Linked DNA regions of Roseibium sp. Sym1. The protein of the gene in region 1 interacts with the protein of each later gene in a pairwise test. Links are inferred from orthologs where the notes say so. Each region holds a gene or a part of one and is shown on either strand. Other genes may lie near its edges.

Region 1 (3,945 bases):
CCTTATGTTCACGCCGGCCTTGTTGCCTTCCACCTTGATCTGCTGCTCGATGGTCTGTTCGATCGCGTCCCGGTTTTCAATCAGGTCGAGCACGCGGGTCGGCCGGACCGTGTAACTGGCCGGCTGCGCCAGTGTGCCGTCCTCGTTCCTGTCCTGGACACGGATCGAGGCGCCGGCGACATTGCGCACGATTGAGCGGATCGCAGGGGTCAGAATACGGTTCTCGATTTCCTGCAGGCCGCCGACAGAGCCGACGACAACCGGCGCGTTGTCGGGATCGACCTGCACCAGGGCACGCAGTTCCAGCGGGATGTCCCAGCCCTCGACCTTGACATAAACCGCCCGGTCGGCGGCGTCGCCCGGGATCTGTTCCTGCACGGATCGCTCGGTCTGCTGGATGTTGCCCTGCTGGTCGACGGACAGGTCGATGATGCGCTTGGTGTAGCCGCCCTTGTATTCCCAGGTTTGTACCCGGGTATCGACCAGGGTCACCTCATAGGCCTGCCGGTTGAGGTAGTAGGCGCCCGGAAACAGCGGTTCCTTCCAGATGCCCACGCAGCCCCGCGGTACCAGGGGCACGGTCAGTGCCTCGCGGGACGCCGTGGACGCGGATACCTCCTCCTCGACGCAGTTGATGCCGGGCTGGCTGACATTGGACTTGACCACGCCGACATGGCCGGCCGGGATGATGGTGGCGTTGGTGTTCTCGTCGAGGCGGACATCGAACAGGTAGCGGTTGAGGCGGTACTGGCCCGGTTTCAGGACTGTTTCCTGCGGACCGCGGAGCCCGCCATTGGTCAGGAAGGTGGCCGCGTTCAGCATCTCGCCGACATTCTCGTCCGAAATGGCAGGCGCCATGAACATGCCCGATGGCATGGCGCTCCCGTCAAGCGCCGTCAGCTGGCCGTAATAGCCTTCCGGAATGGTGATGACGTCCCATTCCTCGAAATCGTAGAGCACGCGGACCAGCGGAATGAAGTGAAAGCCGGGGCCGAGGATCTGGGCCTGGGGGCCTTTTTCGCCGTCGAGCGCGATGATGCGGCCCTCGGGCAGTTCCTTGAAGGCGTAGATGCGCTTGAGGTGGCCGACCTGGTTGGCATCGACAAAGATGAAGGACGTGGACAGCAGCATGAAACCGCCGATCGCAATCAGGACAATCCCCATGATGCGGCTTGCGAACAGCCTGACAAGGCGATGACTGCCGGCGTGGGCCCCCGTTCGGCGCAGCATGATCGCCGCGCCCAGAAAAATCGCCAGAATTCCGATGACCACACCAAGCATTGCATGTCCTCCCGCGCGTGCCACGATCGAGCGTTATCTGATCGCCGAGCTGGCGGAGAGTCAAACGAAGCTTCTGTAAAAATGTCATGTTTTGACGCGCCGCCGCATGAAATTTGCTCGACGGCGCCTCATGTGAAGACTAGAACCGGCAAAAAGGCGTCCGGGAGGATACATGAAACCGACCAATCCGGTCTTTACCGGCATCGACACCACCGTGTTCGAGACCATGTCGCGCCTGGCCATGGCCCATGGAGCCGTGAACCTGGGGCAGGGGTTTCCGGATGTGGACGGGCCGGAAGACATCAGGCGCGTCGCAGCCGAGGCGCTGGTCGAGGGGCCGAACCAGTATCCGCCCATGCTGGGCCTTCCCGCCCTGCGCCAGGCGGTTGCCGACGCCAACAAGCGTTTTTACGGGCTGAACGTCGATCCGCAGAGCGAGGTCATGGTGACTTCGGGGGCGACGGAAGCGCTGGCGGATTGCCTTATCGCGCTGGTGTCTCCCGGGGATGAGGTGGTCCTGATCGAACCACTTTACGATTGTTACCTGCCGATAGTGAAACAGGCGGGTGGCATTCCGGTACGCGTGCGTGTGACACCGCCGGACTGGTCGATGAACGAGGATGCCCTCAGAGCGGCCTTCTCGGAGCGGACCAAGGCGATCCTGATCAACAATCCCATGAACCCGACCGCCAAGGTCTTTTCCGAACGTGAACTGCAGCTGATCGCCGATCTGTGCATCGAGCACGACGTCTATGCGATCTGTGACGAGGTTTACGAGCATCTGGTGTTCGACGGTGCACAGCACCGGCCGCTGATGACCTTCGACGGCATGCGCGAACGCGCGGTGCGGATCGGCTCGGCCGGCAAGACCTTTTCTCTGACCGGCTGGAAAGTGGGGTACGTCACCGGACCGGCCGGGCTGATGGATCCGATCTCCAAGGCGCATCAGTGGCTGACCTTCACCACGCCGCCCAATCTGCAAAAGGCGGTCGCCTACGGCCTTGGCAGGGACGACAGCTATTTCGCCGGTCTGACGCAGGACCTGATGTCCAAGCGCGACCGCATGGCCGCCGGTCTTGCCGGACTCGGGTTTTCGGTTCTGCCTTGCGCGGCGACCTATTTCCTGACCTGCGACATCGGCGGTCTCGGTCTCGGCCGGACGGATGTTGAGGCCTGCGAGACCCTGGTCACGCAGGCCGGTGTCGCTGCCGTTCCGGTGTCGGCCTTCTATGGTTCCGACGCGCCGACAGACTATATCCGTTTCTGTTTTTGCAAACAGGACACTGTCATTGACGAGGCGCTGACACGGCTTGCCGCTTTTCTGACTGCGGCGCGGGCCGAATCCGCCTAGCCTCGAATTCGAGCGACCCTATTGAAATGAGAAACTACATGGACAATCCCGCGCTGGTCGACGTCACCAGAGGCTCCGTGACCGAAAGCGTTCATCGCGGCAGTATTGCCATTGTCGATACGGCGGGCAAACCTGTCTGTGAAATCGGCAATGTCGAAGCGCGTGTGTTTCCGCGTTCCGCCATCAAGGCCCTGCAAGCCCTGCCGCTGGTGGAATCGGGGGCGGCCGATGCGCTGGACCTGTCCGATGCCGAACTGGCGCTGGCTTGCGCCTCGCACAGCGGCGAGGAGGTTCACGCAAATTCGGCGCGCGTCATGCTGATGAAGGCCGGACTGAGCGAGGACGACCTGGAATGCGGGCCGCAATGGCCGCAGCGCATGGAAGACGCGGCCAAGCTGATCCTGGCCGACGAGACACCCTGCGGGCTGCACAACAACTGTTCGGGCAAACATGCAGGGTTTCTCGGCCTTGCCAAGGTGATGGGAGTCGACACCAAGGGGTATGTCGACGCCGGTCATCCTGTGCAGCGGGAAATAAAGCTGGTGATGGAACAGTTGACCGGCGACACGCTGTCGGAGGACGTCTGCGGCACGGATGGTTGTTCCATTCCGACCTACGCGACACCATTGCAGAAATTCGCGCGGGCCTTTGCCGCGTTCGGAACGGGCGAGGGCCTGGAACCGCAGCGCGCCGACGCCGCACAGCGTCTCTACGACGCCTGCATCAACGAGCCTTACATGGTCGCCGGCGCCGACAGGTTCTGCACAAAGGTGATGGAAGGGTTCCGCGGGCGGGTCTTCGTCAAGACCGGGGCCGAGGGCGTGTTCTGCGGTTCGGTGCCCGAACTCGGTTTCGGTATCGCTCTCAAATGCGACGACGGCGCAACGCGCGCCGCCGAGGTGATGATGGCGACGGTGCTGGAAGCTCTTCTGGAGTTGAACGAAGACGAGGCCGCGCTTCTGGACGGGCTGGTCAATCCGCCGATCCTGACCCGGCGCGGGATCCAGGCCGGCCATATCCGGCCGAGACAGGACTTCCTGGCGGCGTTGAAGGCCGCGCTGCCGTAGGGCTGGTACAGAAGTGGCTCACCCAACGACGTCATCCTGGGGAGGACCTTCAGGTCCGTCTCGAAGGATCGGCCGCTTGTTCTGACTGTGCCGCCCATCCTTCGAGACGCCGCTGACGCGGCTGCTCAAGATGACGTCGTTGGGTGTGAATCGAGTTGGGTTAAAGATCCTTTTTCATCAATATCTTGTTGCCGGTTATTGAAGTTTCACTCCATCCAAGGTGACTGTAGAGCGTGACGTTTCCGG
Region 2 (4,070 bases), 200 kb from region 1 along the record:
GTTCTGGCTGATGATGATCGTCGCCATCCCGGCGATCCTCTTGACGCTGCTGTTTGCCTGGCGTTATCGCAGCCGGGAAAACGGGGCGGAGCACGCGCCCGACTGGGACGGATCCAATGCCATCGAGGCAGTGGTCTGGCTGGTTCCGGCCGCCATCGTGATCGCCATCGGCACGCTTGTCTGGGAATCAACGCATCGGCTCGATCCCTACAAGGCGCTTGCCGCCGACAAGCCGGAATTCAAGGTCCAGGCGGTCGCGCTCGACTGGAAATGGCTGTTTCTCTATCCCGAACTCGGCACAGCCAGCGTCAACGAACTGGCCTTTCCCGCCGACCGGCCGCTTTCCATCGAGATCACCTCCGACACCGTGATGAACTCCCTGATGATCCCGGCGCTTGGCGGACAGATCTATGCCATGGCCGGTATGCGCTCCGAACTCAACCTGATCGCGGATGAGCCGGGCGTCTTCATGGGCCGCAACACCATGTATTCCGGCGACGGTTTCTCCGACCAGCACTTCAAGGCCCACGCGTTGAACGAGACGGACTTCAAGGCCTGGCAGGACAAGGTCTCCGGAGCAGGCGCCACGCTCGACGCAGACGCCTATGCGGAGCTGCACAAGAAGAGCGTCGCCAATCCGGTGGGCTATTACACTTCGTTCGAGCCGGAGCTGTTCATGACCATCATGAAGAAATACGCGCCGGCACGCATGCCAAATCAACAAGAGACACCGCAGACAGGCGAGGGGGCTTCGTGATGCTGGGACGTCTGACCTTCGATGCCCTGCCGTTCTATTCCTGGGTCGCCATGGGCGGTGCGGGCGTTACGGTTGGCGGCGGCATCGCCGTCTTCCTGCTGATCACCTACTTGCGTGCCTGGAAGGTCCTGTGGACCGACTGGCTGACCAGCGTCGATCACAAGAAGATTGGCATCATGTATGTGGTCCTGGCGCTGGTGATGCTGGTGCGTGGCTTTGTCGATGCCATCATGATGCGCGCCCAGCAGGCCATTTCCCTCAACAGCGAGGGCTATCTGCCACCGGAGCATTTCGAGCAGATCTTCTCCTCCCACGGCACGATCATGATCTTCTTCGTGGCCATGCCCTTCCTGACCGGGCTCATCAACATCATCGTGCCGCAGCAGATCGGCGCGCGTGACGTCGCCTTTCCCTTCCTGAATTCCGTCAGCCTCTGGATGACCGCGGCCGGCGCCGGGCTGGTCCTGGTCTCGCTGGTGGTCGGCAAGTTCTCCCAGGCCGGCTGGACCGGCTATCCGCCCTATTCGGGCATCGAATACAGTCCGGGGGTCGGGGTCGACTACTGGCTGTGGGCACTGATCGTCTCGGGGGTCGGCTCGACCCTGTCCGGCATCAATTTCATCGTGACCATCGTCCGGAACCGCTGCCCGGGCATGACCTTCATGCGCATGCCATTGTTCACCTGGACGACACTGTGCATTTCCGTCCTGATCGCCTTCTCCTTTCCGGCCCTGACGGTGGTCGCCGCCGAGCTGACGCTGGACCGCACGCTCGGCTTCCATTTCTTCACCAATGGCGACGGCGGCAACATGATGATGTATGCCAACCTGCTTTGGATCTGGGGCCATCCGGAGGTCTATATCCTGATCCTGCCGGCCTTCGGCATCTTCTCGGAGGTGGTCGCGACCTTCTCGCGCAAGCGCCTGTTCGGCTACACTTCGCTGGTCTATGCCACTGCCTGCATTGCCATCCTGTCGTTCACGGTGTGGCTGCACCACTTCTTCACCATGGGCTCCTCGGCCAATGTGAACGCGGTCTTCGGCATCGCCACCATGATCATCGCCGTGCCGACGGGCGTGAAGATCTTCGACTGGCTGTTCACCATGTACAAGGGCCGGATCGAGTTCCACCCCTCGATGGTGTTCACCATCGGCTTCATGGTGACTTTCGTCATCGGCGGGGTGACCGGCGTCCTCCTGGCGCTGCCGCCGGCCGACTACCTGATGCACAATTCCACTTTCCTGGTGGCCCATTTCCACAACATGCTGATCCCCGGCGCCCTGTTCGGCTATTTCGCCGGGCTGAACTACTGGTTCCCGAAGGCTTTCGGCTTCAAGCTCGACGCCAAATGGGGCATCCGTTCGTTCTGGTTCTGGATCATCGGGTTCTACCTGGCGTTCATGCCGCTCTACGTGCTCGGCTTCATGGGCATGAGCCGGCGCATGGAACATTACGCCGATCCGAACTGGCAGCCTTATCTGGTTGTGGCCGCGCTCGGCGCCGTCTGCGTGCTGATCGGCATTGCCTGCATCGCCATCCAGCTCTGGGTTTCCGCGCGCAACTGGGGGTCCGCACGGGACATCACCGGCGATCCCTGGAACGGACGGACACTGGAATGGGCGACGTCCTCGCCGCCGGCGCCCTATAACTTCGCGGTGCTGCCGGAGGTGAAGGGGCTCGACGCGTTTCACGACATGAAGATCCTCGGCGAGGCCTACCAGCCGCAGACCTACGAAGACATCGTGATGCCGAAAAACACCTGGATCGGACCGGTGCTCGGCGGGTTGGCCTTCGTGCTCGGCTTTGCCTTCGTCTGGTACATCTGGTGGCTGGTGGCGCTTTCATTGGTGCTGTCGCTGATCTGTGTCGGAATCCGCGCCTCTGACGATGACACCGACTTCGTGCTGCCGGCGGCGGAAGTCGCCAGGATCGAGCGTGAACGACTGGCGCAGATCACGCCGGCGGATCTTCACGACATGCGCGATTTCGCGCCGCGTGGGGCCGCCTCGGGCGCGCCACTGCCCGGAACGGTTTGAGGAGGAGCGCCCAGATGTCCGACGCCACCATCCTCGAGGAAGAAGAAAAACACGCCCTGGAAAGCCGCGAATTCGGCTTCTGGGTCTATCTGATGACCGACGCGATCATCTTCGCGCTGCTGTTTGCCACCTATGTGGTCCTGTCGAAGAATTTTGCGTCGGGGCCGTCTTCCAGGGACCTGTTCGATCTGAGATTCACAGCCGGCGAAACCGCGCTGCTTCTCACCTCCAGCCTGACCTTCGGCTTTGCCTCGATCGCCCAGCGGGCGGGCCACAAGATGCGCGAGGTCCAGTGGCTGATCGTGACGCTGCTTCTGGGGCTCGGCTTTCTGGCGATGGAACTGATCGAGTTCCGGGGCATGATCGAAAAGGGCGCAGGGCCGGAGGTCAGCGGCTTCGCGTCGGCCTTCTTCACCCTGATCGGTACCCACGGTCTTCATGTGGCCTTCGGCTGTCTCGGCATTGTTGTGATGATCGGCCAGATCCTGGTGAAAGGCCTGACACAGCCGGTGCGCTCCAGGGTCTTCCGGCTGGGCCTCTTCTGGCATTTCCTCGACATCGTCTGGATCGGGATCTTCTCGGTCGTCTATCTGCCCGGCGTGATGTAGGAGCACGGAATGTACCGACTAGCAGACCGACCTGTTGCCCGTTACCTGATCGGCTTCGTGCTGGCAGTGATCCTGACCGCCATTCCCTTCGGCGTCGTCGGCGCCGGTTTGCTGACCGGCACGCAGGCCTATGTTGTGATCGCATCGGGCGCCATCTTGCAGGTTCTGGTGCATCTGGTGTTCTTCCTGCACCTCGACCTCAAGTCGACGCCCGCGGAGAACCTGTTCTTCCTGGCCTTTGCGGCAGTGCTGATCGTGATCATGGTCGGCGGCAGTCTCTGGATCATGACGGATCTGCATCAGCGGATGATGTGAGCAAGAGTCATGCGGGCGCGCCGGTGCGAAAAAGCCGGGCCCAAGCAACCGGGCCAGACAGCCGGGAGGAAGATCATGTACAGGATTTCACATGCCTTGGCCGGATTGGCCTGCGCAGCGCTTGTTTTGGTGGCGGCCCCCACCGCCGCCGGTGCCGAGTGTAGCAAGGATATCGACAAGGTGGAATACGCGGTTGATCACAGCGAGCGCGAGGGCATCGACATCACGGTCGCCGAGAAGATGCGCGCGCTTCTGCAGGAGGCCAACAAGGCCCGCAAGTCCGGTGACGAGAAAAAGTGCCAGGAACTGATCGACCAGGCAAAATACATGGGTGATGTCGAATAGGAGCCCGAC

What was found. Proteins that work in one complex are often made in the same cells at the same time.
Region 2: the proteins of O6760_RS19505 (region 1) and cyoB interact in binary tests that used the Escherichia coli proteins (3 or more experiments, as listed by UniProt). The link is inferred for Roseibium sp. Sym1 from one-to-one orthologs.

Annotation. Positions count from the first base shown.
Region 1 is NZ_CP114786.1:4,293,198-4,297,142, forward strand. The notes cover bases 669-3,542. They hold O6760_RS19505 (aminotransferase), read left to right. Parts: upstream 669-1,453; coding sequence 1,454-2,632; downstream 2,633-3,542. Other genes in these bases: O6760_RS19500 (SPFH domain-containing protein), read right to left, coding at 669-1,281; O6760_RS19510 (asparaginase), read left to right, coding at 2,671-3,542. In the rest of the region: more of O6760_RS19500, read right to left, coding at 1-668; more of O6760_RS19510, read left to right, coding at 3,543-3,699; O6760_RS19515 (GNAT family N-acetyltransferase), read right to left, coding at 3,860-3,945. UniProt on the Escherichia coli protein: Shows aminotransferase activity with methionine and histidine as substrates, and to a lesser extent also with phenylalanine.
Region 2 is NZ_CP114786.1:4,490,818-4,494,887, forward strand. The notes cover bases 276-3,274. They hold cyoB (cytochrome o ubiquinol oxidase subunit I), read left to right. Parts: upstream 276-756; coding sequence 757-2,793; downstream 2,794-3,274. Other genes in these bases: cyoA (ubiquinol oxidase subunit II), read left to right, coding at 276-757; cyoC (cytochrome o ubiquinol oxidase subunit III), read left to right, coding at 2,808-3,274. In the rest of the region: more of cyoA, read left to right, coding at 1-275; more of cyoC, read left to right, coding at 3,275-3,401; cyoD (cytochrome o ubiquinol oxidase subunit IV), read left to right, coding at 3,411-3,716; O6760_RS20470 (hypothetical protein), read left to right, coding at 3,792-4,061. UniProt on the Escherichia coli protein: Cytochrome bo(3) ubiquinol oxidase is the terminal enzyme in the aerobic respiratory chain of E.coli that predominates when cells are grown at high aeration.